DNA from 3 places in the Pseudomonas sp. 18175 genome. Region 1 is predicted to be linked to each of the others. Evidence: predicted binding sites of a transcription regulator. Region 1 holds the regulator's gene; each other region holds the start of a gene.
The links. The regulator sigma-54, encoded in region 1, starts transcription at its own class of promoters, with help from an activator protein. The targets are predictions, from matches to a motif close to ANTGGCATNNANNTTGCTNT.
Positions count from the first base shown of each region.

Region 2: a site for sigma-54 is predicted at 7,427-7,446, ahead of glnA (type I glutamate--ammonia ligase). Genes of this name have one in related genera too.
Region 3: a site for sigma-54 is predicted at 5,130-5,149, ahead of glnK (P-II family nitrogen regulator). Genes of this name have one in related genera too.

Region 1 covers NZ_JBKFTO010000012.1:10,449-20,462, reverse strand. The annotation lists gene ACLD1Y_RS17395 (hypothetical protein) at 1-135, shown strand, start outside; gene ACLD1Y_RS17390 (superoxide dismutase) at 137-748, shown strand; gene ACLD1Y_RS17385 (ZIP family metal transporter) at 781-1,674, shown strand; gene ACLD1Y_RS17380 (HPr family phosphocarrier protein) at 1,712-1,984, opposite strand; gene rapZ (RNase adapter RapZ) at 2,001-2,858, opposite strand; gene ptsN (PTS IIA-like nitrogen regulatory protein PtsN) at 2,861-3,325, opposite strand; gene hpf (ribosome hibernation-promoting factor, HPF/YfiA family) at 3,338-3,643, opposite strand; gene ACLD1Y_RS17360 (RNA polymerase factor sigma-54) at 3,719-5,212, opposite strand; gene lptB (LPS export ABC transporter ATP-binding protein) at 5,398-6,123, opposite strand; gene lptA (lipopolysaccharide transport periplasmic protein LptA) at 6,123-6,656, opposite strand; gene lptC (LPS export ABC transporter periplasmic protein LptC) at 6,643-7,215, opposite strand; gene ACLD1Y_RS17340 (KdsC family phosphatase) at 7,224-7,748, opposite strand; gene ACLD1Y_RS17335 (KpsF/GutQ family sugar-phosphate isomerase) at 7,749-8,723, opposite strand; gene ACLD1Y_RS17330 (ATP-binding cassette domain-containing protein) at 9,035-9,844, shown strand; gene mlaE (lipid asymmetry maintenance ABC transporter permease subunit MlaE) at 9,844-10,014, shown strand, end outside.
Region 2 covers NZ_JBKFTO010000029.1:42,000-52,013, reverse strand. The annotation lists gene ACLD1Y_RS27890 (DUF2339 domain-containing protein) at 1-273, opposite strand, end outside; gene ACLD1Y_RS27885 (glycogen/starch/alpha-glucan phosphorylase) at 469-2,919, opposite strand; gene ACLD1Y_RS27880 (YkgJ family cysteine cluster protein) at 3,118-3,594, shown strand; gene typA (translational GTPase TypA) at 3,798-5,618, opposite strand; gene thiI (tRNA uracil 4-sulfurtransferase ThiI) at 5,758-7,212, opposite strand; gene glnA (type I glutamate--ammonia ligase) at 7,547-8,953, shown strand; gene ACLD1Y_RS27860 (cupin domain-containing protein) at 9,122-9,547, shown strand; gene glnL (nitrogen regulation protein NR(II)) at 9,852-10,014, shown strand, end outside.
Region 3 covers NZ_JBKFTO010000001.1:234,659-244,672, reverse strand. The annotation lists gene dapF (diaminopimelate epimerase) at 1-70, shown strand, start outside; gene ACLD1Y_RS01060 (DUF484 family protein) at 84-800, shown strand; gene xerC (tyrosine recombinase XerC) at 803-1,702, shown strand; gene ACLD1Y_RS01050 (HAD family hydrolase) at 1,699-2,394, shown strand; gene sutA (transcriptional regulator SutA) at 2,496-2,822, opposite strand; partial or broken gene ACLD1Y_RS01040 (secondary thiamine-phosphate synthase enzyme YjbQ) at 2,926-3,000, opposite strand; gene ACLD1Y_RS01035 (ammonium transporter) at 3,212-4,549, opposite strand; gene glnK (P-II family nitrogen regulator) at 4,584-4,922, opposite strand; gene ACLD1Y_RS01025 (accessory factor UbiK family protein) at 5,344-5,607, shown strand; gene ACLD1Y_RS01020 (YifB family Mg chelatase-like AAA ATPase) at 5,810-7,306, shown strand; gene ACLD1Y_RS01015 (methyl-accepting chemotaxis protein) at 7,320-9,296, opposite strand; gene ACLD1Y_RS01010 (LysR substrate-binding domain-containing protein) at 9,476-10,014, opposite strand, start outside.

The sequences.
Region 1 (10,014 bases):
GCGCTGCGCCAGAGCAGCAAGACCTACGTCGAACTATTGAACTTCATCAGCGATCACGGCGAGTACCCACGTACCCATCGCCTGCTGGGCGATGCCGCGCCGCAACCGACCACTCCTCATTACGGAGCACATTGATATGTCCTACACCTTGCCTGCCTTGCCTTACGCCTACGATGCCCTGGAACCGCACATCGATGCGCAAACCATGGAAATCCACTACACCAAGCACCACCAGACCTACATCAACAACCTCAATGCTGCGGTCGAGGGCACCGAGTTTGCCGGCTGGCCGGTGGAAAAGTTGGTATCCAGCGTCCAACAACTGCCGGAAAAACTGCGCGCCGCCGTTATCAACCAAGGTGGCGGGCATGCCAACCATTCGTTGTTCTGGGCGGTGATGTCGCCTAAAGGCGGCGGCAAGCCCGAGGGTGCGTTGGGTAAAGCCATCGACGAGCAACTGGGTGGTTTCGACAGTTTCAAGGAAGCTTTCACCAAGGCTGCGTTGACCCGTTTCGGCAGCGGTTGGGCTTGGCTGAGCGTGACCCCGCAAAAAAACCTGGTGGTCGAAAGCAGCGGTAACCAGGACAGCCCGCTGATGGGCGGCAACACGCCGATTCTTGGCCTGGATGTCTGGGAACACGCCTACTACCTGCTGTACCAGAATCGTCGGCCGGAATACATCAATGCCTTCTACAGTGTCGTCAACTGGCCGGAAGTCGCCGCGCGCTACCAGGCCGCGTTGGCCTGATATTCACCCTATAACAAGATCTAAGGCCGACTATGGGCACTGAAACACTGGCGATCAGCAGCGGACGAATGTTTCGCTATGCGTTTGGCTCGCTGTTGCTAATGGCAGGTACTGCATTGCTGGTGGCCCACGGGCTGGACTGGCTGAACCTTGAGCCGCGTATCCTGCGCGCCCTACAAGGTGGGGCGATTTGCGCGCTCGGCACGGCGCTGGGCGCAGTACCGGTGCTGGTGATTCGGCGGATGCCGGTGGCGCTGAGCGATACCTTGCTGGGTTTCGGTGCAGGGGTGATGCTGGCGGCGACGGCGTTTTCGCTGATCGTGCCGGGCATTGCCGCAGCCGAGAGCCTGGGGCTGTCGCCTTGGGGCGCCAGCGGCCTGATCAGCTTTGGCATCATGTCGGGTGCGTTCGGGTTGTATCTGGTGGATCGCAAGGTCTCTGGTGCCAGCCCGGAAATGCTGGTGGGTACGCCGGACAATCCGGTGATTCCGCCGCGCATCTGGCTGTTCGTGTTCGCCATCATTGCCCACAACATTCCGGAAGGTATGGCGGTGGGTGTTTCGGCGGGCGGCGGCATGCCCGACGCAGATAGCCTGGCCATGGGCATTGCCTTGCAGGACGTGCCCGAAGGTCTTGTAATCGCGTTGGTATTGGCCGGGGCGGGTATGTCCCGGGTCAAAGCCTTCTTGATCGGTGCCGCCTCAGGCCTGGTAGAGCCAGTATTTGCGGTACTTTGCGCTTGGCTGGTAAGCCTGGCCGAGGTGTTGTTACCCCTGGGGTTGGCTTTGGCGGCGGGGGCGATGCTGCTGGTGGTGACTCACGAAGTGATCCCCGAATCACGGCGCAATGGCCACGAGAAACTCGCCAGCCTGGGCCTGTGCATTGGGTTTTGTTTGATGATGGTGATGGATACCGCGCTGGGGTGAAGTCATTGCGACTTTACACCCGTCTCAAGGGGTGAGTTTACTCACCCTCATCAAAGAAGTTATTGATCAGCGCTACAAGCGCGTCCATCGCCTCCTGCTCTTGCTCGCCTTCGGTCTTCAAATGAATCCTGGTGCCCTTGCCAGCTGCCAGCATCATCATGGCCATGATGCTCTTGCCATCGACCATGGACTCCGGTGTGCGCCCGGCCCGGATCTGGCAAGGAAACTTCCCGGCAACGCCAACGAATTTGGCCGAGGCGCGGGCATGCAGGCCCAGCTTGTTGATGATTTCAATTTCCAGAGCGGGCATCGCGGGGGTGTTCCTTTCAGCTAAGGTCGCGGTGGCGGACCTGGACGTTCTTGAGGGTTTGTTGCAGCACCTGGCCCAGGCGTTCGGTCAGGTAGACAGAGCGGTGATGGCCGCCGGTGCAGCCAATAGCGATGGTGACATAAGCTCGGTTGCTTGCGGCAAAGCGCGGTAGCCATTTGAGCAGGTAGGTAGAAATGTCCTGGAACATCTCCTCCACATCCGGCTGCGCCGCCAGGTACTCCGCCACAGGCTGATCCAGCCCGGACTGGTCACGCAGCTCCGGCTTCCAGTAGGGGTTGGGCAGGCAACGCACATCAAACACCAGGTCGGCGTCCACCGGCATGCCACGTTTGAAGCCAAAGGACTCCACCAGGAACGCCGTGCCAGGCTCCGGCTGGTTCAGCAGGCGCAGCTTGATAGCGTCGCGAAGCTGGTACAGGTTGAGGCTGGTGGTGTTGATCTTGAGGTCGGCGAGGTCAATGATCGGCCCCAGCAGCTTGCTTTCATCTTCGATGGCTTCGGCCAGGGAGCGATGGGGGCTGCTGAGGGGATGACGTCGACGGGTCTCGGAGAAGCGCTTGAGCAAGGTCTCTTCGTCGGCGTCCAGGTACAGCACATCACAGTGAATATGCTTGGCACGCACTTCCTCGAGCAATTGCGGGAAGCGCTCAAGGTGGCTGGGCAGGTTACGGGCATCAATCGAAACGGCCACCAGGGGCTGGGCCAGTTCGGTGTGGATCAGCGCGCGTTCCGCCAATTCCGGCAACAGGCCGGCGGGCAGGTTGTCGATGCAATAGAAACCATTGTCCTCAAGAACATTGAGGGCGGTGCTTTTACCCGAGCCGGAGCGGCCGCTGACGATGATCAAACGCATGATTACTGCCCGTTCTGTTCATCCAGGACAACCTGGTACAACGCCTCATTGCTACTGGCGCTGCGCAGTTTGTCGCGTACTTCCTTGCGGTCGAGCATGCTGGCGATCTGCCGGAGCAGTTCCAGGTGCGCATCGGTGGCGGCCTGCGGGACCAGCAGTACAAACAGCAGGTCTACAGGGGCACCGTCGATGGCATCGAAATCGATGGGGGCTTCCAGGTGTAGCAACGCACTGACGGGCGTCTCGCAACCTTTGAGGCGGCAGTGAGGGATGGCGATACCGTTGCCAAAACCGGTTGAGCCGAGTTTTTCGCGGGCAATCAGCGCGTCGAACACATCTTGCATCTCCAGATCCGGCACTTCGCGCGCGATCAGGTTGGCAATTTGTTCGAGGGCTTTCTTTTTACTGCCGCCCGGCACGTTCACAAGAGAACGGCCGGGGGTCAGGATGGTTTCAAGTCGAATCATGGGTGGGGAGTGTTAGCGGCCTGTGCCCTGGAGAAGGCTCTGCTGCTTTTCCTTATGCTTTTTAAGTTGGCGGTCAAGCTTGTCAGTCAAGGCATCGATGGATGCATACATGTCTTCATGCTCGGCATTGGCGACTACTTCGCCACCGGGAATCTGTAGGGTCGCTTCGATTTTTTGCTGAAGCTTGTCGACCTTCATGATCACTTGCACATTGGTGATCTTGTCAAAATGACCCTCAAGCCGTTTTAGCTTCTGCTCGACGTATTCGCGCAGGGGAGGGGTGACTTCTACATGGTGTCCACTGATGTTGACTTGCATACAGCTTCTCCTTCGTTGCCAGTGCATAAAGCGGCAGGCAAAAGCGCCTGCCACTGGAACGCTGTGGCCCGCCCGTCACATCAAACGCTTGCGCTCGCTGGAAGGCGCGATCCCAAGGGATTCGCGGTACTTGGCGACGGTTCGACGGGCGACCTGAATGCCTTGTGCCTCCAGTAAACCAGCGATCTTGCTGTCACTCAACGGCTTTTTCTGATTTTCCGCGGCAACCAGTTTTTTGATGATCGCGCGAATCGCCGTGGACGAGCATTCGCCGCCTTCGGAGGTGCTGACATGGCTTGAGAAAAAGTATTTCAGCTCATATATGCCCCGTGGGGTGTGCATGAACTTTTGCGTGGTTACGCGGGAAATCGTCGATTCGTGCATACCGACCGCCTCGGCGATGTCATGCAAAACCAGCGGTTTCATGGCTTCGTCGCCGTATTCCAGGAAGCCGCGCTGATGCTCGACGATCTGGGTGGCTACTTTCATCAGGGTTTCGTTGCGGCTTTGCAGGCTCTTGATAAACCAGCGGGCTTCCTGCAACTGGTTGCGCATGAAGGTGTTGTCGGCGCTGGTGTCCGCGCGGCGTACAAACCCTGCGTATTGAGGGTTGACCCGCAGGCGCGGTACCGATTCCTGGTTCAGCTCCACCAGCCAACGCTCGTTGTCCTTGCGCACGATCACGTCAGGCACCACGTATTCGGCTTCGCTGGACTCGATCTGGGAGCCTGGGCGCGGGTTGAGGCTCTGCACCAGCTCGATGACCTGGCGCAGGTCGTCTTCCTTGAGCTTCATGCGGCGCATCAGTTGGCTGTAGTCGCGGCTGCCCAGCAGGTCGATGTAGTCGGTGACCAGGCGCTGGGCCTCGGCGAGCCAAGGTGTCTTGGCGGGCAGTTGGCGCAATTGCAGCAGCAGGCACTCGCTGAGGCTGCGGGCTCCGATGCCGGCGGGCTCGAACTGCTGGATGCGGTGCAGGACGGCTTCGATTTCGTCCAGTTCGATGTCCAGTTCCGGGTCGAAGGCTTCGAGGATTTCTTCGAGCGTCTCGTCCAGGTAGCCCTGGTTGTTGATGCAGTCGATCAAGGTCACGGCGATCAAGCGATCGGTGTCCGACATCGGTGCCAGGTTCAGTTGCCACAGCAGATGGCTTTGCAGGCTCTCGCCGGCAGAGGTGCGGGTGGTGAAGTCCCACTCGTCATCGTCATTGCTGGGCAGGCTGCTGGCGCTGGTCTGGTAGACGTCTTCCCAGGCGGTATCGACGGGAAGTTCGTTGGGAATACGTTCGTTCCATTCGCCTTCCTCAAGGTTGTCCACCGTCGGGGCGGTTTCCTGATAGGAGGGTTCCTGCACGTCGGAATTGGGTTTTTGCTCGATGTTGTCGGCAAGCGGGTCCGCATTATCGAAGTCGTCGCCTTCTTCCTGGCGTTCGAGCATCGGATTGGACTCCAGGGCCTCCTGGATTTCCTGTTGCAGGTCCAGGGTCGACAATTGGAGCAGGCGGATGGCCTGTTGCAGCTGCGGTGTCATCGTCAGCTGCTGGCCCATTCTCAGGACTAGCGATGGTTTCATGGCAGGGGCTTAACACCTTATTCGCCGGCGCAATGCGCCATCCACGACAGGGCGCGTGAGCGCCAAACATAAGCAAATTATATGCCTGATGTCGGGGGCTTTGCCTAGAGCGCGGTAACAATAAAAATCCGGAGGTTTCTATTGATTCCCGCGCACCTTGGCAAACAACCGTGACACCACGGTGTTTACAGGCGGAACTCGTGACCCAGGTACACTTCCTTGACCAGTTCATTGGCCAAGATAGTGGCGGAATCGCCTTCGGCGATCAGTTGGCCATCGTTGACGATATAGGCGGTTTCGCAGATATCGAGGGTCTCACGCACGTTGTGGTCGGTGATCAGTACACCGATACCCTTGGCCTTGAGGTGATGGATGATCTGCTTGATGTCGCCGACCGAGATCGGGTCGACGCCGGCAAACGGTTCGTCCAGCAGGATGAACTTGGGCGCAGTGGCCAGGGCGCGGGCGATCTCCACGCGGCGGCGTTCGCCACCAGACAGGCTCATGCCGAGGTTGTCGCGAATGTGGTTGATATGGAATTCCTGCAGCAGGCTTTCCAGCTCCTTGCGACGGCCATCACGGTCGAGTTCCTTGCGGGTCTCGAGGATCGCCATGATGTTGTCGGCAACCGACAATTTGCGGAAGATCGACGCTTCTTGCGGAAGATAGCCAATACCGGCGCGAGCACGACCGTGCATCGGCTGATGGCTCACGTCCAGGTCGTCGATCAATACACGACCCTGGTCGGCCTGGACCAGGCCGACGATCATATAGAAGCAAGTGGTCTTGCCGGCGCCATTGGGGCCGAGCAAGCCGACGATCTGGCCGCTGTCGATCGACAGGCTGACGTCGCGCACGACCTGACGGCTTTTATAGGCCTTGGCCAGATGCTGGGCTTTCAGGGTTGCCATTACTCGGCCTTCTTCTTCGGCTGGATAACCATGTCAATGCGTGGGCGCGGTGCGGTGACCTTGCTGCCATTGGCACGACCGGCGTTAGCGATCTGTTTCACGGTGTCGTAGGTGATCTTCTCGCCTTCCGTGGAGTTGCCGTCGGGGCTGAGTACTTTAGCCTGGTCGATCAGCACGATACGGTTCTGCTGGGCATGGTACTGGATGGTCTTGCCGTAGCCCTTCATCGGGCCGGTATCGTTAGGCGACTGTTTCTGTTCGAAGTAAGCCAGGTTGCCCACCGAGGTCACCACGTCGATATCGCCGGACTGCGTACGGGTCAGGGTGACCGTGTTACCGGTGATCTTCATCGAACCTTGGGTGATGATCACGCCGCCGGTATAAGTCGCGACGCCTTGCTTGTCATCCAACTGCGCATCGTCAGCTGAGATGTGGATTGGCTGCTGGCTATCGTTCGGCAGAGCCCAGGCGCTCACGCTTCCCAGTACTGCGCCCAGGCCGAGCAAAATAGGGAGAGTTTTAACGAGCCTCATACTGTCCTCTTACGTTCGATAGCAGGTGTATCCTGCTTTCTTTCAAATACGCTTTCATTCCCTTGCCAGTCGATACACCGCCAGCGCCGTCGATTCTAACGTCTTGCTCGGTCTGCGCATATTGCTTCTGCGGGAATACGGTCATGCGGGTGGTGGTAATCACGGTGTTGCGGTTTTTATCGTCAGTGCGCGCAACGCGTACGGAGTCGATCAGCTCCACTTCGGTGCCGTCCGGGTTGACCTCGCCACGCTTGCTGGTGACGTGCCACGGGAACTCGGTGCCGCGATAGATGTTCATGTCCGGGTTGGTCAGTAGGGTGACTTCGGTGGCCTTTAAATGCTCGACCTTGTCCGACGTCATCTCGTACTGCAACTTGCCATCGGGCAGAAACTGCACGCTTTTGGCGTTGGTGGCGTAATAGTCGATAGTGCCCTCATCAACCTGCGCAGCAGGCTGGTCGAGAAAGCGCTCCGGGCTGATATTCCAGTAGCCCACCGCCAGGAATAGCGCGGCGATGACCCCGAATAGCAGGAAGTTGCGAATCTTTTTGCTCAGCATAAAACGCTCTATAGGTAGGCGGCGTGGGCCGCTTCAAGGCTGCCTTGGGCGCGCAGGATCAACTCGCAGAACTCGCGGGCGGCACCTTCGCCGCCACGGGCGGTGGTAGTGCCATGGGCGTGCTCGCGAACAAATGCCGCCGCATTGGCAACGGCCATGCCCAAGCCCACTCGACGGATGACCGGCAAGTCGGGCAGGTCATCGCCCAAATAGGCGACCTGCTCATAGCTTAGGTTGAGTTGGCCAAGAAGCTCGTCCAGAACCACCAGTTTATCCTCGCGGCCTTGATACAGGTGAGGAATACCCAGATTTTGTGCGCGGCGTTCCACAACGGGGGTTTTTCTGCCGCTGATGATTGCCGTTTGCACGCCCGCCGCCATCAGCATCTTGATGCCCTGGCCGTCGAGGGTGTTGAACGTCTTGAATTCACTGCCATCTTCGAGGAAGTACAGGCGGCCATCGGTCAGCACGCCGTCAACGTCGAAAATCGCCAGCTTGATGTTTTTGCCGCGTTGCAAAAGGTCGCTGGTCATTTACATCACTCCTGCACGTAGCAAGTCGTGCATGTTCAGGGCGCCAATCGGGTGGTCATTGGCATCGACCACCACCAGCGCGCCAATTTTGTGGTCTTCCATGATCTTCAATGCTTCGGCTGCCAGCATTTCAGGGCGCGCAGTCTTGCCATGGGGCGTCATCACCGCGTCGATGGTCGCGGTGTGGATATCAATGGTGCGGTCCAGGGTGCGACGCAGGTCGCCGTCGGTGAATACCCCAGCCAGAGTGCCGTCGGCTTCCAGGATCACGGTCATGCCCAAGCCCTTGCGGGTCATTTCCATCAGCGCGTCCTTTAGCAGCGTGCCGCGCGGGACGTGGGGCAATTCCTCGCCCGAATGCATGACGTTTTCCACTTTAAGCAGCAAGCGACGACCCAGGGCGCCACCCGGGTGGGAAAACGCGAAATCTTCCGCGGTAAACCCACGGGCTTCCAGCAGCGCGACGGCCAGGGCATCGCCCATGACCAGGGCCGCGGTGGTGGAGGAAGTCGGCGCCAGGTTCAGCGGGCAGGCTTCGTGGGTCACGTGAACATTGAGGTTCACCTCGGCAGCCTTGGCCAGGGTCGATTCCGGGTTGCCGGTCACGCTGATCATCTTGATGCCCAGGCGCTTGATCAGCGGCAGCAGGGTCACGATCTCGTTGGTGGTGCCGGAGTTGGACAGCGCCAGGATGATGTCATCCTTGGTGATCATGCCCATGTCACCGTGGCTGGCTTCGGCCGGGTGCACGAAAAATGCGGTGGTCCCGGTGCTGGCCAGGGTGGCGGCGATCTTGTTGCCGACGTGGCCTGACTTGCCCATGCCCACCACGACAACGCGGCCCTTGCTGGCCAGAATCATCTCGCAGGCGCGTACGAAATCTGCGTCGATATGCGCCAACAAGCCTTCTACGGCTTCAAGCTCAAGGCGGATGGTGCGTTGTGCGGATTGGATAAGGTCGCTGGATTGGCTCATGTCTGAAATCGTATAGCCTGACGAAAAGTCGGCGATTATAGCGGTAATGATCAATTCCCTCACGTAAGTTCGTCAGGAGTTATTCGGCAGGCGTGTGAGATTCCGTAGTCGGTAACATAGCTGGCAACGTTATTTCCCTGTCCCGGATCTGAACAACCGCAGTTCCGGCCTTGGGCGCGTTGTACCAGCAGTGATATAGTTCGCCGCCAGTCCGGTCCGCCCAGCCCATGTGGCTAGCTACTGCACAAGCATTGCAAACGTTTGTCGCAAGCGTGGTGTCTGAGTGAGAGGCTGCATCCCAAGGAGTTTAGATGAGTGCCGATAACGCCTACGCGGTCGAGCTGAAGGGACTGACCTTCAAGCGCGGGACGCGCAGCATCTTCAATAACGTCGATATCCGCATTCCCCGCGGCAAGGTCACGGGCATCATGGGGCCTTCCGGTTGCGGCAAGACCACCCTGCTGCGCCTGATGGGCATGCAATTGCGTCCCAGCGCCGGTGAAGTGTGGGTCAACGGCCAGAACCTGCCGACCCTGTCGCGCAGTGACCTGTTCGACGCACGCAAGCACATGGGGGTGCTGTTTCAGAGTGGTGCGCTGTTCACCGACCTTGATGTTTTCGAGAACGTCGCCTTCCCGCTGCGGGTGCATACCCAGCTGTCCGATGAAATGATTCGTGACATTGTGTTGCTGAAATTGCAGGCCGTTGGCCTTCGCGGTGCCATCGACCTGATGCCTGACGAACTCTCCGGCGGTATGAAACGTCGCGTGGCGCTGGCCCGCGCCATTGCCCTCGACCCGCAAATCCTCATGTATGACGAGCCCTTCGTCGGCCAGGACCCGATTGCCATGGGCGTCCTGGTACGGCTGATCCGCTTGCTCAACGACGCCCTGGGTATTACCAGCATCGTGGTGTCCCATGACCTTGCAGAAACCGCGAGCATTGCCGATTACCTCTATGTAGTCGGCGATGGTCAGGTATTGGGGCAGGGTACGCCTGAGGAACTGATGAACGCCGATAACCCGCGCATTCGCCAATTCATGACCGGCGATCCCGATGGCCCTGTGCCGTTTCACTTTCCGGCAACGGATTACCGCTCAGACCTGCTGGGGAAGCGTTGATGCGCAAGACATCCATCATCGAGAAGGTTCGCCTTTTCGGGCGCTCGGGCATCGACATTGTCGAGGTGCTGGGCCGTTCTACGATTTTCCTCTTCCACGCCTTGCTCGGTCGCGGTGGCATCGGCGGCGGCTTCGGCCTGCTGATCAAGCAACTGCACGCTGTGGGCGTG
Region 2 (10,014 bases), on a different contig from region 1:
GACAGGGGTTGGTTCGGGAATAGGGGATTGGGCAATGACACTGCTTGTGGGCGCCGGCACTTCCAACTGCCGCAAGCGATCACCCAAGGCAATCAACGCCTTCTGCGTGGTTTCCAACTGACGTGCTTGCTTGTCCGCCTGAGCCGACAGCTGCGCCAGGCGAATCGCCTGGCCGATGCCGAGCCCCAATAGCGCACCGATGCCCGCATCGCTGAACGACTCGTCGAGCGTCCAGCCGAGCGCGAGGCCAATCAGCATGAAAATCCATTGCATGGTCGATATTCCCTGGGCAAACCGGGGCCTAGTATATCGACGCAGGGCTAATGTGGGAGGGGGCTTTTGTGGCGAGGGAGCTTGCTCCCGCTGGGGTGCGAAGCGCCCCTAAAAGCCGGCGGCCGCTACGCAGCCGAACGGGAGCAAGCTCCCTCGCCACAGCAAGCCCCCCTTCCACATTGGGTATTGCGGTGCTCAGTCGAGGGCTTTCCAGATCTCCGTAGCGTATTCACGGATGGTCCGGTCCGAACTAAACCACCCCATCCGCGCCGTATTCAGCACCGCCGAACGCCACCACGCCTTGGAGTCATGCCAATGTTTCTCGACCGCCGCCTGGGCATCCCAGTAGGAATCGAAGTCGGCACACACCAGGAAGCGGTCGTAGTCGATCAGCCCGTCGATCAGCCCCACATAGCGGCCTGGATCATCCGGCGAGAACACCCCGCCACGGATCGCTTGCAACACATCATTGAGGCGATGGGAGGCGGCGATGTCAGGCCCGGCATTGAACTCCCCGGCATGCTTGCGCGCTTCCACCTGCTGGGCGCTGAGGCCGAAGATAAACATATGCTCGGCGCCCACGCGCTCATGCATTTCGACGTTGGCGCCGTCCATAGTCCCGATAGTCAGCGCGCCGTTGAGGCCGAACTTCATGTTGCTGGTGCCCGAGGCTTCGAAGCCAGCGGTGGAAATCTGCTCCGACAAGTCCGCCGCCGGGATGATGCTTTCCGCCAGACTCACGTTGTAGTTGGGCAGGAACACCACCTTAAGCAAACCGCGTACGGTCGGGTCGTTGTTGACGGTGCGGGCGATGTCGTTGGTCAGTTTGATGATCAACTTGGCCTGGTGATAGCTGGCCGCCGCCTTGCCCGAGAAGATCTTCACCCGCGGCACCCAATCAGTGCCCGGCTCGGCACGGATCGCCTGGTACAGCGCCACGGTGTGCAGCAGGTTGAGCAACTGGCGCTTGTACTCGTGGATACGCTTGACCTGCACGTCGAACATCGCCGCCGGGTTCACCGAAATGCCCAGGCGCTCATGGATGATTTCTGCCAGTGCACGCTTACTGTGCAGGCGTTGCTCGGAGAAGGCTTTGCGAAAGGCCTGCTTCTCGGCGAAGGGCTCCAGTTCCACCAAACGTTGCTCGGGCTTATCGAGGATGTCCGGCCCCAGGGCTTCCACCAGCATGTCGGTAAGCTTGGGGTTGGCCTGGTACAGCCAGCGGCGGAAGGTGATGCCGTTGGTTTTGTTGTTGATGCGCTCCGGGTAGAGCTTGTGCAGTTCGGAGAACACCGTGCTGCGCATCAATTGGGTATGCAAACCGGATACACCGTTGACGCTGTGGGAACCGAGGAACGCCAGGTTGCCCATGCGCACGCGGCGGCCGTTGTCTTCTTCGATCAGCGAGACGGCGCGCAGCACGTCGAAATCGTGGATGCCTTTGGCCCGCAGCGAGTCGATGTGCTGGGCGTTGATCAGGTAGATGATCTGCATGTGCCGGGGCAGCATGCGTTCCATCAGGCCTACGGGCCAGGTTTCCAATGCTTCAGGCAACAGGGTGTGGTTGGTGTAGGACAGGGTTTCAACGGTGACCTGCCAGGCCGCATCCCAGGCGATGTCATGCAAGTCCACTAACTGGCGCATCAACTCGGCCACGGCGATGGACGGGTGGGTGTCGTTGAGCTGGATTGCGGCGTGCTCGCCGAGGCTGAGCACCGAGCCGTGCATGTTTTTGTGGCGCCGTATCAGGTCTTGCAAGGACGCGGCGACAAAGAAATATTCCTGGCGCAGGCGCAGTTCCTGCCCTGCTTCGGTGCTATCGGCCGGGTAAAGCACCCGGGAGATGCTTTCGGCGCGGGCCACTTCGGCGACGGCGCCCAAGTGGTCACCGGCGTTGAAGCGTTCCAGGTGCAGGTCTTCCACGGCGCGGGCACGCCATAGGCGCAGGGTGTTGACGCTGGCACCGCGCCAGCCGACCACCGGGGTGTCGTAGGCAATGGCGCGCACGGTTTCGTTGGGGGTCCACACTTGGATCAGCTTGCCGGAGTCGTCGGGTTTGGTCTCGACGCTGCCGCCAAAGCCGATGGGGTACACCACCTCGGGCCGCTCGAACTCCCAAGGGTTGCCGAAATCCAGCCAGTGCTCGGTCTGCTCCTGTTGCCAGCCATCGACAATCGCCTGGCGGAACAAGCCGTGTTCATAGCGAATGCCATAACCGTGGCCGGCAATGCCCAAGGTCGACATGCTTTCCATAAAGCACGCCGCCAGGCGGCCCAGGCCACCGTTGCCCAGCGCCGCGTCGGGCTCCAGCAGGCGGATGCGTTCAAGGTCTACACCCAACTCTGCCAGGGCTTCGCGGGCGATTTCCAACACGCCGAGGTTGCTCAGGCTGTCGTAGAGCAAACGCCCGATCAAAAATTCCAGCGAAAGGTAATACACCCGCTTCTGGCCCTTGCGGTAAATGCGCCGCGTGTGGTCCATCCAGTGATCGACCATCTGGTCGCGGGCGGCCAGGGCAATGGCTTCGAACCAGTCGTGGTCGAAGGCGTGATCCGGGTCCTTGCCCACCGCGTAGGTGAGTTTGGTCAAGACGGCATCGCGAAATGCGGCTACCTCTGCTTCTCGTGCAAGTGGTTCCTGAGACATCAAATGCGACCTCGGGCGAGATAGAAGGAGTTGCTAGAGCCTAGACGGTCTGACAAACGGTGACCGCTCTGGTTCGGCACTTTTTTAACGCATTTACCTTTGCGGGGTTTTGATGCATTGGCCGTGCCTGCTTTTGGCCGCGAGGCGCCTTCTGGCCGAAAACCGCAAAATATTGTTCAAAAAATCACCAATCCCGGTATGATCGCGCGCCCGGATACAGCCCCACCTTTTGGAACCCAGATGAAGCCTCAATTGATCGCCGCCGCGGAACTCGACCGTCTAGAGACCTGGCAGAAATACTCTGCCCACATGTGCGGTGGCTGTGTGTCCAGCTGCTGCACGCTGCCGGTCGAAGTGAAGGTCAAGGACCTGATCCGCATTGGCCTGGTCGATGAATTCGAGCTGGGCGACCCGGCGAAGAACATCGCCAAGCGGTTGCAGAAAGAAGGCATCGTTGAGCGTTTCAATTCCAAGTCCGAGATCTTTACCCTTCAGCGCATGAGCAACAACGATTGCCTGTTCCTGGATCGTAAGACGCGCTTCTGCACTATTTATGACAAGCGTCCGGATACTTGCCGTAACCACCCGAAGATCGGGCCGCGGCCGGGGTATTGCGCGTATAAGCCCAAAGAAGTGGTGCGCGAGACCAAGTTCAAGACACTCGATAAGTTCTGATCCACGTTTTTTATTGCCTGGACTACCGCTTTCGCGAGCAAGCCCGCTCCCACAGTTGAACGCATTCCACAGTTGGAACTCGGTCGAATGTGGGAGCGGGCTTGCTCGCGAAGGGGCCGGCACTGTCACCACATATTTTGCAGGCACAAAAAAACGCCCCCGGCCTTTCGACCGGGGGCGTTTTTCATTCAGCCTGAGTTAACTCAGTTCTTGGCTTTCTTGGCAGCGCGGGTACGCTCGCCTTCGTCCAGGATCTTTTTACGCAGGCGGATCGACTTAGGCGTCACTTCGCACAGCTCGTCGTCCTGGATGAATTCCAGGGCTTGTTCCAGCGTGAACTTCACGGGTGGAACCAGAGCGATGGTTTCGTCTTTGCCCGAAGCACGCATGTTGTCGAGCTTCTTGCCTTTGGTTGGGTTGACGCCCATGTCGTTGTCACGGCTGTTCAGACCAACGATCTGACCGTTGTAGATCTCTTGGCCGTGTTCAACGAACAGCTTGCCACGCGCCTGGAGGGTTTCCAGGGAGTAGGTCAGTGCCTTGCCGGTTTCTACCGATACCAGAACACCGTTCTGACGGCCGGACATGTCGCCGGACTTCATGGTGTCGTAGCGATCGAAGATCGAGGTCAGGATGCCAGCACCGTTGGTCAGGGTCAGGAACTGGTTACGGAAACCAATCAGGCCACGAGCAGGGATGTTGTATTCCAGACGCACACGGCCTTTGCCATCCGGCACCATGTTGGTCAGGTCGCCTTTACGCAGACCCATTTCTTCCATCACCTTGCCCTGGGATTCTTCCGGGGTGTCGATGGTGACGTTTTCGAACGGTTCCTGCTTCACGCCGTCAACCTGACGGATGATCACTTCTGGACGACCAACGCCCATTTCGAAGCCTTCGCGACGCATGGTTTCGATCAGTACCGAGAGGTGCAGCTCACCACGGCCGGAAACCTTGAACTTGTCAGCCGAGTCGCCTTCTTCAACGCGCAGAGCAACGTTGTACAGCAGCTCTTTGTCCAGACGTTCCTTGATGTTACGGGAAGTCACGAACTTGCCTTCTTTACCGCAGAAAGGCGAGTCGTTTACCTGGAAGGTCATGGAAACGGTTGGCTCGTCAACGGTCAGAGGCTTCATCGCCTCGACGGTGTCCGGGTGGCACAGGGTGTCGGAGATGAACAGCGAGTCCATACCGCTGATGCACACGATGTCGCCAGCAGCCGCTTCTTCAACGTCGATGCGGTGCAGACCGTGGTGACCCATCAGCTTCAGGATACGACCGTTACGCTTCTTGCCGTCGGCGCCGATAGCGACAACCGGGGTGTTCGGCTTGACGCGACCACGAGCGATACGGCCAACGCCGATAACACCCAGGAAGCTGTTGTAGTCCAGTGCGGAGATTTGCATCTGGAACGCGCCGTCACGGTCAACAGCCGGTGCTGGTACGTTGTCGACGATCGACTGGTACAGCGGGGTCATGTCTTCAGCCATGTCGGTGTGGTCAAGACCAGCAATACCGTTCAGGGCCGAGGCGTAGACGACTTTGAAGTCCAGCTGTTCTTCGGTGGCACCCAGGTTGTCGAACAGGTCGAAGATCTGGTCCAGAACCCAGTCCGGACGCGCGCCTGGACGGTCAACCTTGTTGATGCACACGATCGGACGCAGGCCGGCTTCGAAAGCCTTCTTGGTCACGAAACGGGTTTGCGGCATAGGGCCGTCTTGGGCATCAACCAGCAGCAGAACGGAGTCAACCATCGACATTACGCGTTCTACTTCGCCGCCGAAGTCGGCGTGGCCCGGGGTGTCCACGATGTTGATGTGGTAGCCGTTCCAGTTGATAGCGGTGTTTTTTGCCAGGATGGTAATACCGCGCTCTTTTTCCTGGTCGTTGGAGTCCATCACGCGCTCGTCGTTGAGCTCGTTGCGCTCCAGGGTGCCGGATTGACGCAGGAGTTTGTCTACCAGGGTGGTTTTACCGTGGTCAACGTGAGCAATGATGGCGATGTTACGTAGATTTTCGATCACTTGTGTATCTCGATCAGAGGATTCGGTGTGCTGACAGGTCGTGGCAGCGATTAACAGTAGAGTCAGGCCTTGCCGTTACAGCTTGACGGCAGAGTCGGGGGGCCGGTGACGCAGGCCACAGGCAAACAGCCCCGGGCTCTTAGCTCGGTCGATAAACGCGCACATTGGCATGCCCCTCACTGAGCAAATGGTGGGCATGCAGGCGACTCATCACGCCTTTGTCGCAATACAGCAGGTACTGACGGCTGTTATCCAGTTCCTTGAAACGCGCGTTCAGTGCGTAGAACGGCAGCGTTTGCACGTCGATGCCAGCGATTTCCAGCGGCTCATCTTCAGCGGCATCCGGGTGACGGATGTCGATGACGATCTGGCCAGCCAGGGCTTCGCTGACTTCTTCGATCTTCACATCCTGGCCCAATTCGTCGATCACGCGATCGATTGGCACCAGTTTGGCGTTCTCGAGCGCACGCTCCAGAATCGCCATGTCGAACTGTTGTTCTTCATACTCCACGCGGTTGCGCTTGGCGTGGGTCTTGGGGTTCACCGAGATGACCCCGCAATATTCAGGCATGTGCTTGGCAAAATCCGCCGTGCCGATTTCTTCGGCCAGGTCGATGATGTCTTGCTTGTGGCTGGCGATCAGCGGGCGCAGTACCAACTTCTCGGTGACGCAATCGATCAGCGACAGGTTCGGCAGCGTTTGACTGGACACCTGGGAGATTGCTTCACCGGTCACCAGGGCGTCGATCTGCAACTGATCGGCGATCCGGGACGCAGCGCGCAACATCATACGCTTCAATACTACGCCCATATGACTGTTATCGACTTTGCCGAGAATTTCTCCCAGCACTTCTTCGAACGGCACGCTTACAAATAGCACGCGCTGGGAGCTGCCGTACTTCTTCCAGATAAAGTGCGCAACTTCCATCACGCCCAATTCGTGTGCACGCCCGCCCAGGTTAAAGAAGCAGAAATGGCTCATCAGGCCGCGACGCATGATCTGGTAGGCCGCCACCGTGGAATCGAAACCGCCAGACATCAGGACCAGGGTCTGTTCCAGGGCGCCCAGCGGGTAGCCGCCGATGCTGTTGTGCTGGCTGTGGATCACAAACAACCGTTGGTCGCGAATTTCCATGCGCACTTCAATTTGCGGCGCTTTCAGGGAAATTCCAGCGGCGCCGCACTCGCGACGCAGCTTGCTGCCGACGTATTTCTCTACATCCATGGAGCTGAACGTGTGCTTGCCGGCACGCTTGCAGCGCACCGAAAAGATCTTGCCTTCGAGTTCGCTGCCGTAGTGCTGTTTGCACTTTTCGGTGATGTCGTCGAAGTCGCCCAGCGGGTACTCGTCTACCTGCAGGAAATGCGCGATACCCGGCATGCAGCTCAGGCGCTCGGTCATGTCCTTCAAGGCTTTGGCGTCGGTAATGCGGGTTTCCAGCTCGAGGTTGTCCCACACGCCGTTCACCACCACAGCCGGGTCCAGGTCTCGGAGCACGGCACGGATGTTCTTGGCCAATTGACGGATGAAACGCGTCCGTACCGGTCGGCTCTTGATGGTGATCTCGGGGAAGACTTTAACGATTAATTTCATGGAAACAGCGCGCGCCGGGCCTGCTGAAAAAGGGGGGCGCGGATTATAGCGGAAATCGCTCAAGGTTTAACCAGTTAATATGCATCTGACCGCCATCGCACTAAACCGGTGCATTTGCGCACGACATCGCCACATTGCGGTGCGCTATTTTCGGGCTTTTGTCGCATTGCACCTTTATAGGGGCGTTTTTGGACCAAAAAACCCATGTTGGCGCACTGGCATGCAATTTGCTCTCTTGTGAGGCAGGTTGCCATGGCGGAGTATCCGCGCCGGCATCACCCACATTCTAAGGGCTAACTCCACTACCCCAGCCCGAAGCCACCCGGAGGACACTATGTCGAAGTCGGTTCAACTCATCAAAGATCATGACGTTAAATGGATTGATCTGCGCTTCACGGACACCAAAGGCACTCAGCACCACGTGACCATGCCGGCTCGCGACGCGCTGGATGATGCTTTCTTCGAAGAAGGCAAAATGTTCGACGGCTCCTCCATCGCTGGCTGGAAAGGCATTGAAGCCTCCGACATGATCCTGATGCCGGACGACAGCACTGCCGTACTGGACCCGTTCACCGAAGAGCCAACCCTGATCCTGGTTTGCGACGTGATCGAGCCTTCGACCATGCAAGGCTACGACCGCGACCCACGTGCGATCGCCAAGCGTGCCGAGGAATACCTCAAGTCCACCGGTATCGGTGACACCGTATTCGTAGGTCCAGAGCCTGAGTTCTTCATCTTTGACCAAGTGAAGTTCAAGTCCGATATCTCCGGTTCCATGTTCAAGATCTACTCCGAACAAGGTTCGTGGATGTCCGACCAGGACGTGGAAGGCGGCAACCATGGCCACCGTCCAGGCATCAAAGGTGGTTACTTCCCAGTTCCGCCGTTCGACCACGACCACGAAATCCGTACCTCCATGTGCAACGCCATGGAAGACATGGGCCTGGTCATCGAAGTGCACCACCACGAAGTGGCCACTGCCGGTCAGAACGAAATCGGTGTGAAATTCAACACCTTGGTTGCCAAGGCTGACGAAGTTCAAACCCTGAAGTACTGCGTACACAACACTGCCGTTGCCTACGGCCGTACCGCTACCTTCATGCCTAAGCCTCTGTACGGCGATAACGGTTCGGGTATGCACGTTCACCTGTCCATCGCTAAAGATGGCAAGAACACCTTCGCTGGCGAAGGTTATGCCGGCCTGTCCGACACTGCCCTGTACTTCATCGGCGGTATCATCAAGCACGGTAAGGCCCTGAACGGCTTCACCAACCCGTCGACCAACTCCTACAAGCGTCTGGTCCCAGGTTTCGAAGCTCCGGTAATGCTGGCCTACTCGGCTCGCAACCGTTCCGCCTCGATCCGTATTCCTTACGTGTCCAGCCCGCGCGCTCGCCGTATCGAAGCTCGCTTCCCGGATCCAGCAGCCAACCCGTACCTGGCCTTCGCTGCCTTGGTAATGGCTGGCCTGGACGGTATCCAGAACAAGATCCACCCAGGCGATGCCGCCGACAAAAACTTGTACGACCTGCCGCCTGAAGAGGCCAAAGAGATCCCACAAGTCTGCGGCAGCCTGAAAGAAGCCCTGGAAGAACTGGACAAGGGCCGTGCGTTCCTGACCAAAGGCGGCGTGTTCAGCGACGACTTCATCGACGCTTACATCGGCCTGAAAAGCGAAGAAGAAATCAAGGTTCGTACCTTCGTACACCCACTGGAATACGAGCTGTACTACAGCTGCTGATCCGGTAGCGCTGTTTAACGTGGCGTGATGAAAAAGACCTCCTTCGGGAGGTCTTTTTTTTGCCCAGCTTTTAAGCGTGCTTCCTACTTCTTTTTAGGCACCGCCCGACATCCCCACCCACTTCGGTACACATAGCCTTGCAGGCCACTCACCTAAGTGGACGGAACCATGAACACCCTCAAATACTTGATTGCAACAGCGGCCTGCCTGTCTGCACTCGGTTGCAGCAGCCAAATGAAAAACACTCCACAAATCGAACGGGAAATCCTGCTCCAAAGCCGCGAATCATGGGACGGTACGCCTTACAACGCGTACCCCGCAGGCGCACCGGAGCTCACGCTGCTCAAGCTCAAGATTCCAGCGAACACGCAGCTGCCTTGGCATAGCCATCCGATGCCGAATGCCGCGTACATCGTCTCGGGAGAGCTGACTGTTGAAACCCGCGAAGGCGGACTCAAGCGCACGCTGAAACAGGGACAAACCCTTGCCGAGATGGTAGGTACGGTGCACCGAGGCACGACGGGCGACGCTCCGGTTGAGCTGCTGGTGTTCTATGCAGGCGAGCCGGGCATGGCGCTGTCCCACCCGCACTGACCTACCCCCACCCACAAGAGGTTGATCGCTCACAAGCCAGCGCCAAAAAAGATCAACCTCAACACTTCCTGAACAAAGCTCGAAGAAACGCACTATATTGGTGCGACGGCCTGCACCCTTCCCACCTAGCCAACCCATTTTGGTTCGAAACTTCCCGAGCAAGCTGGCAGAACGCCACAGTTTTGCGCCTTAAACCCCCATTTCAGGGCTTTCGCGCTTCTTTTCGGAGCCTTGGTTTGGTTTTTGCATTTTCCTTGTATCAGCGTGTGCCCGAAGCCCGCGCCTTGCTCCAAAAGAGGTCCTGATGACCATCAGCGATGCACTGCACCGTTTGTTACTCGACAACCTGACCACCGCGACCATCCTGCTCAATGACGATTTGCGTCTTGAGTACATGAACCCGGCGGCGGAGATGCTCCTGGCCATCAGCGGCCAGCGCAGCCATGGGCAGTTCATCAGCGAATTGT
Region 3 (10,014 bases), on a different contig from region 1:
AGGCCCTGGCCACCCGGTGCTGATGACCGGGCCGGCCTCGCGTGTATACGAAGGACAGGTCCGTCTATGAGTGAGCCCAGCTAATGACCGATAAGCCTCAAGTACCCGCACAAGCATCCCCAAGCGACAGTCTGGAGGCCGCTGCCGTCGCGGCGTACCTTGAGGCTAATCCGGACTTCTTCGTCGAACACGAAGAACTGCTGCCGGCCCTGCGCATCCCCCACCAGCGCGGCGATACCGTGTCGCTGGTGGAGCGACAGATGAAAATCCTGCGCGAGCGCAATATCGAAATGCGCCACAAGCTCTCGCACTTGATGGACGTGGCTCGTGACAACGACCGCCTGTTCGACAAGACCCGGCGCCTGATCCTGGCCCTGATGGATGCCAACAGCCTGGAAGAAACGGTGATCGCCGTGGAAGACAGCCTGCGCCAGGATTTCCAGGTGCCGTTTGTGAGCCTGATCCTGTTCAGCGACAACCCGATGCCGGTAGGACGCTGGGTCAGCGGCAGCGAAGCGCAGACAGCCATTGGCGGCCTGCTATCCGAAGGCAAGACCATCAGCGGCACCCTGCGCGAGCATGAACTGGACTTCCTGTTTGGCGCAGAACAACGCAAGCAGATCGGCTCCACCGCCGTGGTCGCCCTCAGCCACCAAGGCCTGCATGGCGTGCTGGCCATCGCCAGTCGCGACCCTGCGCATTATAAAAGTTCGGTCGGTACGCTGTTCCTGACCTACATCGCCGAAGTACTGGGCCGCGTGCTGCCACGCTTCACCACCGCCCTGCGCGCGGTGCGCTAGCCATGGAACGGCAACTGGACGCTTATTGCGCTCACCTGCGCAACGAGCGCCAAGTGTCGCCCCATACGCTGGAAGCCTACCGGCGGGACCTGAACAAGGTCCTGGCGTATTGCGCAAAACAACAGATCAACAGCTGGAAGGCCCTGGATATCCAAAGCCTGCGCAGCCTGGTCGCACGCCTGCACCAGGCGGGCCAGTCCTCACGCAGCCTGTCACGCCTGCTGTCAGCGGTGCGCGGCCTCTATCACTACCTGAACCGTGAAGGCCTGTGCGACCACGACCCGGCCAATGGCCTGTCCCCGCCCAAGGGCGAGCGGCGCCTGCCCAAGACCCTGGACACCGACCGCGCCCTGCAACTGCTGGATGGCGCGGTCGAGGACGATTTCCTAGCCCATCGCGACCAGGCGATTCTTGAGCTGTTCTATTCCTCGGGCCTGCGCCTGTCTGAGCTGACCGGCTTGAATCTGGACCAGTTGGACCTGGCGGACGGCCTGGTGCAAGTGCTCGGCAAAGGCAGCAAGACCCGCGTACTGCCGGTGGGCCGCAAAGCCCGCGAAGCCTTGCAGCTGTGGTTGCCACTGCGTCTTTTGACCAACCCGGTGGACGATGCGGTGTTTGTCAGCCAGCAAGGCCGGCGCCTCGGGCCACGGGCGATACAGGTACGGGTCAAGGCAGCCGGCGAGCGCGAACTGGGGCAAAACCTGCACCCGCATATGCTGCGGCACTCCTTTGCCAGCCATATGCTGGAGTCCTCCCAGGACTTGCGCGCCGTGCAAGAGCTGCTCGGCCACTCGGATATCAAGACCACCCAGATCTACACCCATCTGGACTTCCAACACCTGGCAACGGTGTACGACAGCGCCCATCCACGGGCCAAACGCATCAAGGGCGGCGACTCATGAGTATCAAGCTGATCACCTTCGACCTGGACGACACCCTCTGGGACAACGTACCCGTCATCATCAGCGCCGAAGCGTCGATGCGTGAATGGCTGACGGTTAACGCCGCCAAAGTCGGCGACTTGCCGTTGGAGCATTTCGCCAGCCTGCGCCAAAAAGTGCTGGAGCATCATCCCGAACTCAAGCATCGCATCAGCCTCTTGCGCCACCGGGTGCTGATCCACGCCTTTGAAGAGGCCGGTTATCCACAGCCCGAAGCCACGGAGATGGCGGATGTGTGCTTTGAAGCCTTCATTCATGCGCGGCACCAGCTCACTCCATTTCCCGAAGCCGAGCCGATGCTTCAAGCGCTGCGCCAGCACTTTTTGCTGGGCGTAATCACCAACGGCAATGCCGATGTGCAGCGCGTTGGCTTGGCGCACTACTTCCACTTTGCCTTGCGTGCCGAGGATATTGGCATCGCCAAACCGGATTCACGACTGTTCCAGGAGGCGTTGCAGCGCGGTGGGGTGGGTGCGAGTGCGGCGGTGCATGTGGGTGATCATCCAGGCGATGACATTGCCGGTGCGCAGCAGGCGGGGTTGCGGGCGGTGTGGTTTAACCCGATGGGCAAGGTGTGGGAAGGGGATAAGCGGCCGGATGCGCAGGTTCGTAGCCTGACTGAACTCCCTGCACTGCTCAAAAGCTGGAATTAACACCGCGCCCACATGGAACCGTGCAACACCTTAAGTTTTATTCCAGGCATGAAAAAACCCGCAGCGACGGCGGGCTTTTTCTTACAAGCAGATGGCTGACCTCAGATAGGTCGGCTGCCGTACTTGTTATCCGGCTTCTTCGGTGGATCTGCCACCACGTTGGCCTCGACTTCCTGCACTTTGCCGCCTTTAGCGAGGAATTCTTCCATCGCTCGGGCCAGGGCATCACGCTCTTTGTTCTTGGCTTCAACGCTTGGCAGTTCGTCTACCGACACCGCAGCCTTGGCTTTGCCTTTGGCCGTCGGCGCAGGTGCATCATCGCCACCATCGTCGTCAGCAACGTCTTCCGCCGCCGCTTCAAGACCTTCTTCGGTGTCGTCTTCGTCACCTACTTCGAGTTCGTCGTTTTCCAGATCATCGTCGCTCATGTTCTACCTCATGACTTGCGAAAAGCAGATTAGTTATAGCCCAGCTTCGCCAACTGTCGAAGGCTGCTGGAAAAAAATCAACATCCACTGGATAACCAGTGGCTTATGCCCCATCACCGTGCAAGGTGGAGAGGACTTTGCGAGCACCGCCATGATCACGGTGCTCGCCTGGATAAATACAGTTCTACGCCCATCGGCGCGCATTCTAGCGCGCTCAGGGAAAAAACAAAGTGTCGAATACGCCTACATGCCTGTAAGACATTCGCAGGGTGAAAAGTACCCCGCGCATCCCAGCACAATCTCCTGGGAAAAACCGTTACAGCTTTCTGGGACTGACAAACACCAGACAAAAAAATGCCCGGCAAGCCGGGCAATTTTTTTATGCGTACTTACAAGTTGTAGCCGCGTTCGTTGTGTTGCGCCAGGTCGAGGCCGACAGCCTCTTCCTCTTCGGTTACCCGCAGGCCCATGACCATGTCGAGTACCTTGAGGATGATGTAGGTCACCACCGCCGTGTAGATCACGGTGAAGCCAACGCCTTTGCACTGGATCCAGACCTGTGCAGCCACGTCAGTCACGGTGCCGAAGCCCCCCAGAGCAGGTGCCGCGAACACACCGGTGAGGATCGCACCGACGATACCGCCGATACCGTGCACGCCGAATGCGTCCAGGGAGTCGTCGTAGCCCAGCTTGCGCTTGAGGCTGGTGGCGCAGAAGAAGCAGATCACACCGGCGACCAGGCCGATGACCAGGGCGCCCATCGGGCCCACGGTGCCAGCGGCTGGGGTGATTGCCACAAGGCCAGCCACCACACCGGAGGCAATGCCCAGGGCGCTTGGCTTACCGTGGGTGATCCACTCGGCGAACATCCAGCCCAGCGCCGCAGCAGCGGTAGCGATCTGGGTGACCAGCATCGCCATGCCGGCAGTGCCGTTGGCCGCAGCAGCGGAACCGGCGTTGAAGCCGAACCAGCCGATCCACAGCATGGCCGCACCGATCAGGGTGTAACCAAGGTTGTGCGGTGCCATTGGGGTGGTCGGGAAGCCTTTACGCTTGCCGAGCACGATGCACGCTACCAGGCCAGCCACACCGGCGTTGATGTGCACCACGGTGCCGCCGGCGAAGTCCAGCACGCCCCAGTCCCACATCAGGCCACCGTTGCCGCTCCAGACCATGTGCGCGATCGGCGCGTAAACCAGGGTGAACCAGATAGCCATGAAGATCAGCATCGCGGAGAACTTCATACGCTCAGCGAAAGCACCGACGATCAGCGCCGGGGTGATGATCGCGAAGGTCATCTGGAAGGTGATGAACACCGCCTCAGGGAACAACGCCGCAGGCCCAGTGATGCTGGCCGGGGTTACGCCCGCCAGGAACGCCTTGCCCATGCCGCCGAAGAAGGAATTGAAGTTGACCACACCCTGTTCCATACCGGTGGTATCGAACGCGATGCTGTAGCCGTAGACCACCCACAGGATGCTGATCAGGCCAGTGATGGCAAAGCACTGCATCATCACCGACAGAATATTTTTGGAGCGGACCATACCGCCGTAGAACAGCGCCAGACCTGGGATGGTCATGAACAGCACCAAAGCGGTGGCGGTCAGCATCCAGGCGGTGTCGCCGGAGTTGAGGACTGGAGCAGCCACTTCGTCTGCCGCCATGGCCAGGCTTGGCATTACGATGGACAACAGGGCTCCGAGCCCTGCGAATTTACGCAGAGTCATATTGTTTTCTCCTGGGGCGTTGGGGTTTGGCGGCTTAGATTGCGTCGGTATCGGTTTCGCCGGTACGGATGCGAATCGCCTGTTCCAGATTGACCACAAAGATCTTGCCGTCACCGATCTTGCCGGTGTTGGCGGCCTTGGTTATCGCCTCGATAACCCGATCAAGATCCTTGTCGTCAATGGCGACATCAATCTTCACCTTCGGCAGGAAATCGACTACGTATTCCGCGCCGCGATACAGCTCGGTGTGACCCTTCTGCCGACCGAAGCCTTTGACCTCAGTAACGGTAATGCCCTGCACGCCGATCTCGGACAACGACTCGCGTACATCGTCCAACTTGAACGGCTTGATGATGGCAGTGACTAGCTTCATGAAAACTCTCTCCCGAATTGGTGGACTTGCCCCAGGAAAACAAACCCGTCTCAAGTCTAAGCGCAGTGCCTGGCTTTGTAACGCGTCGTCGCAAAGGCAGTGCCGTTGCGACGCCAGCGAACCACTGGTGACGAAACCTGTACCCCTGATCCGTCGGCGCACTGCATTCGTCACAGCGACTGCATCAGTGCATGGGTCATGATCGTCTAAGCAGAAACCTTGCCAGCTCCGTAAAAATCACTGAAATCAGTCCTTTGCCCACTTTTGCCCAGCTACGGGGCTTTTTCGCGATGGCAATGCGCACAAAAACAGTGCGCACCCGCCTGGGCCATTGCGCGAAAAGCGTGCGCCCAAGGCCGTGAAAAAGACTATAGACGCTGCGTGATACACTGCCGGCCAACAGTTTTCCGGAATATTTCCCATGCTCGCGCCCAAAGACCTCCTCGACGCCCTGAGCGGCCACGCCTCTCGCCTGTTCAGCGGCGACACCCCGCTGCCCCGCAATGAAATCGAAAGCCAGTTCAAGGCATTGTTGCAAAGCGGCTTCAGCAAGCTCGACCTGGTGAGCCGGGAAGAGTTTGATAGCCAGATGGTGGTGTTGGCGCGCACGCGTGCGCGGTTGGAGAGCCTGGAAGCGAAAGTGGCCGAGCTGGAAGCACGACTCACGCCCCCCTCTGCTGAATAAACGCAGTCCATTGTGGGAGCGGGCTTGCTCGCGAATGCGGTGGGTCAGTCAATACATCCGGTGACTGACCCACCGCATTCGCGAGCAAGCCCGCTCCCACATCAGCTCTGCGTCGCGCTCTGGATACGTTCTGTAAAACCTCCACGCCGCGCTTTTCCCCGCCTCGCCTACCCTTGAAAAACCCCCTTTTCAAGGAACCTCCATGTCCCTCGCCATCGTCCACAGCCGCGCCCAGGTCGGCGTCGAAGCCCCTGCCGTCACCGTCGAAGTGCACATGGCCAATGGTCTACCGTCCCTGACCCTGGTGGGTTTGCCGGAGACCGCCGTCAAGGAAAGCAAGGACCGCGTACGCAGCGCCATCCTCAACTCCGCGCTGCAATACCCCGCCCGCCGCATCACCCTTAACCTGGCGCCCGCCGACCTGCCCAAGGACGGCGGGCGCTTTGACTTGGCGATTGCGCTGGGGATTTTGGCGGCCAGTGTGCAGGTGCCAGCGCTGATGCTCGATGACGTGGAATGCCTGGGCGAACTGGCGTTATCCGGGGAGGTGCGTGCGATCAAAGGCGTGTTGCCGGCGGCCTTGGCGGCGCGCAAGGCCGGGCGCACGGTGATAGTGCCCAGGGCCAATGCCGAAGAAGCGTGCCTGGCGTCGGGTTTGAAAGTGATTGCGGTAGATCACTTGCTGCAGGTGGTGGCGCACCTGAATGGGCACCAACCCATCGAACCCTACAAATCCGATGGCCTGCTGTATTTGAACAAGCCTTACCCGGACTTGAGCGAAGTCCAAGGCCAACTCGCCGCCAAGCGCGCTTTGTTGATTGCGGCCGCTGGCGCCCACAATTTGCTTTTCAGCGGGCCTCCCGGCACCGGCAAGACCTTGCTCGCCAGCCGCCTTCCCGGCCTTTTGCCGCCGCTGAGCGAGCAGGAGGCGTTGGAAGTGGCGGCCATTCAATCAGTGGTCAGCCTGGCGCCGCTGAGCCATTGGCCCCATCGGCCATTTCGCCAGCCGCACCATTCAGCGTCAGGGCCTGCTTTGGTGGGCGGCGGGTCCAAGCCGCAGCCAGGGGAAATCACCCTGGCCCATCACGGCGTGCTGTTTCTGGACGAGTTACCGGAGTTTGATCGCAAGGTGCTGGAGGTTTTACGTGAGCCCTTGGAGTCGGGACATATCGTGATCTCCCGTGCTCGCGACCGAGTAAGTTTCCCGGCGCGCTTTCAACTGGTGGCGGCGATGAACCCCTGCCCTTGTGGCTACATGGGCGAGCCCAGCGGGCGTTGTCGCTGCACCCCAGAACAAATCCAGCGCTATCGCAACAAACTGTCCGGACCACTGTTGGACCGGATCGACCTGCACCTGACGGTCGCGCGGGAAAGCACTGCGCTGAATCCAACACCACAGGTCGGCGATGATACGGCGAGCGCGTCAAGGCAAGTGGCTGAAGCCCGTGAACGTCAGCAGCAGCGCCAGGGCTGTGCCAATGCGTTCCTAGACTTGCCGGGGTTACGCGAGCATTGCAGGCTGCCGAAAGTCGATGAAAGCTGGCTAGAGACCGCCTGCGAACGGCTGACGCTATCGCTACGGGCGGCGCACCGCTTGCTCAAGGTGGCGCGCACCCTGGCAGATCTGGAGCAAACGGAAGCAATTGCTCGCCACCATCTGCAAGAGGCCCTGCAGTACCGGCCAGCGGCGATTACTTAAGCCCCACATTATGTCAGCGGAAGCGATCTACCTCATGACGCAAGCCTGCCGCCAAGGTCTCAAGCTCCTTGGCCGTGATCGCCAGATTCGACACCACCTCACGTTGCTCACTGTTCGCCAACGCAATGCTCTGCAAATTACTGCTCAGCAACGTTGCCGTACTGCTCTGCTCCTGAGTCGCCGTGGTAATCGCGGCGAACTGCTGCCCCGCCGAACGGCTTTGCTCATCGATACGCGCCAAGGCAGAAGCCACGTCGGCATTGCGCGACAGGCCTTCCTGCATCAGCACATTGCCGCGCTCCATGGTGGTGATGGCGTTGCCGGTTTCCTGCTGGATGCTCTGGATCATCCCAGAGATCTCGTCGGTGGCCTCTCGGGTGCGCGATGCCAGGTTACGCACCTCGTCAGCGACCACGGCAAACCCACGGCCTTGTTCACCGGCGCGGGCAGCTTCGATGGCGGCATTGAGCGCCAGCAGGTTGGTCTGATCGGCAATGGAGGTAATCACACCCACAATCCCACCAATCTCCTGGGAACGCTGCCCAAGAGTGTTGATCACCGTGGCCGTGCTGTTGAGCGCAGTGGCGATGTGTTCCAGGGACGACGACGCCTCTTGCATCGACGTGCGGCCGATACGGGTTTGCTGGGCGTTTTCCTGGGCCAGGCGTTCGGTATTGCCCATGTTGTCGGCGATATTCAACGACGTGGCGCTGAACTCCTCCACCGCCCCAGCCATGCTGGTGATTTCACCGGACTGTTGCTCCATGCCTTCATAAGCACCGCCGGACAAACCGGACAACGCCTGAGCCCGGCTGTTGACCTCTTCGGCCGCCTTGCGAATGTGGGAAACCATGGTCGACAACGCTTCGCCCATCTGGTTGAAGCTGCGGGCCAACTGGCCGATTTCGTCATGGCTGGACACGTTCAGGCGTGCGCTCAAATCACCCGCGCCCAAGGCTTCGGCCTGGCGCACCAGGTCGCTCAAGGGCTGCAACTTGCTGCGCAGCAGCCACACCGCAGCGCCCACCGCAAACAACATCGCCAGCACGCTGCCAATCACCAGGCGAATGCCCACAGCCCAGGTGACCTCACGGATTTCCGCCTTCGGCATGCTTGCCACGACCGACCAAGGGCCACCGTCGAATGGCACCGCGACGCTGTAGAAGTCTTCGTTCTTGTCCGTCCAGAAGTGCCCTGCACCCGGTGTCTTGGCCAGGTCGAGCATCACCGGGACTGCTTGGTCCAGCGCCTGCACGCCCGCTGGCGGCACCAGCCAACGCTTTTGCTCATCCAGCAGGGCCAGCGAGCCGGTCTTGCCGATGCGGAAGCGCTTGAGGTTGTCGAACTGCGCGTTCTGCGCGTCGGTGTAGTCGAAACCGACGAACAACACCGCAATCACCTTGCCGGCCGCGTCGCGCACCGGTGTGTATTGGGTCATGTAGGAGCGTTCGAACAACACCGCACGGCCGACGTAGCTCTGCCCGGCCAGCAAACGTTGGTAGGCCGGGTGCTGGTGATCCAGCGCAGTGCCGATGGCGCGGCTGCCATCCTGCTTGGTCAGCGATGTGCTGATGCGGATAAAGTCCTCACCAGTGCGCACGAACACGGTGGCCACGCCGCCCGAAGTGTCCTTGAACTCATCGACCTCATCGAAATCGTTGTTCAGCACATCGCTGCCCAGGTACAGGCCAGGGGTTTGTACCCCGGCCACGCTCACCGGCTGATCCGCACGCACGCTCAAGCCAGCGCCAAAGCGCTTTTCAAACAGCCCGCTCAAACGCTGGGTACTTTCGCGCAAGGTGCTGTGGAAGGTATTGAGTTGGTCGGCGAGCAAGCGCGCCTCGCTGGCCAGGTGTTCCTCGCGGGTGTCGAGGTTGGCAGAGTCGAGGGAACGCAAGGCAAACACGGTACTGCCGCTGATCACGACAGCCAGAATCACGGCTAACGCGAGGCCAAGCTGGGAAGCGATCCGAGCGCGAGGTTGAGACATGACAGCTCCTGGCCGAGGCCAGGATCATCCTGATCTCATAGCGCTGCTCGGCAAATTATCTAGTGGGAAGCGTTGGTGCACGATGGTTCCAACACACCTACTTCGGCGGGCGCGATCAATACTTGAGCGAATCACAGGGGTATGCCGCAAACGATTGCACGGTGATGTGTGTCTGCCCGTTACAGGCGTTCAACGGGAGGCAATTCCATGGCATTGACCTCGCTTTGCAGAAAATCCGCCAACCTTCGCAAACGCTCACCGCCGGGACGGGTTTTCGGCCATACCAAATAGTAGTTTTCCCCGCTGGCCACAGCAGTAGGCCACGGCAGGCTCAGCCGTCCTTGGGCCACGTCCTCGGCCACCATCAGCAAATCGCCCATGGACACGCCGTAGCCCCGGGCGGCAGCAATCATGCCCAGTTCCAACGTATCGAACACCTGCCCACCCTTGAGCGATATCCGCGATGACAACCCCATGCGTTCCAGCCAGTTGCGCCAGTCCCGTCGATCAGGCGTGGGATGCAGCAGTTCGGCGGTCGCCAGGCGCTCGGCGTCCCAAGGGCCATCATCCAGCAAATTCGGCGTCCCCACAGGAATCAACAACTCGGGAAACAGGTAGCAAGCCTCCCAATCGGCGGGGAAGTGCCCGTAGCTCAACAGTACCGCGCAGTCGAAGGGCTCCTGGTTGAAGTCCACTTCGTCCACGCTCATCCACGCGC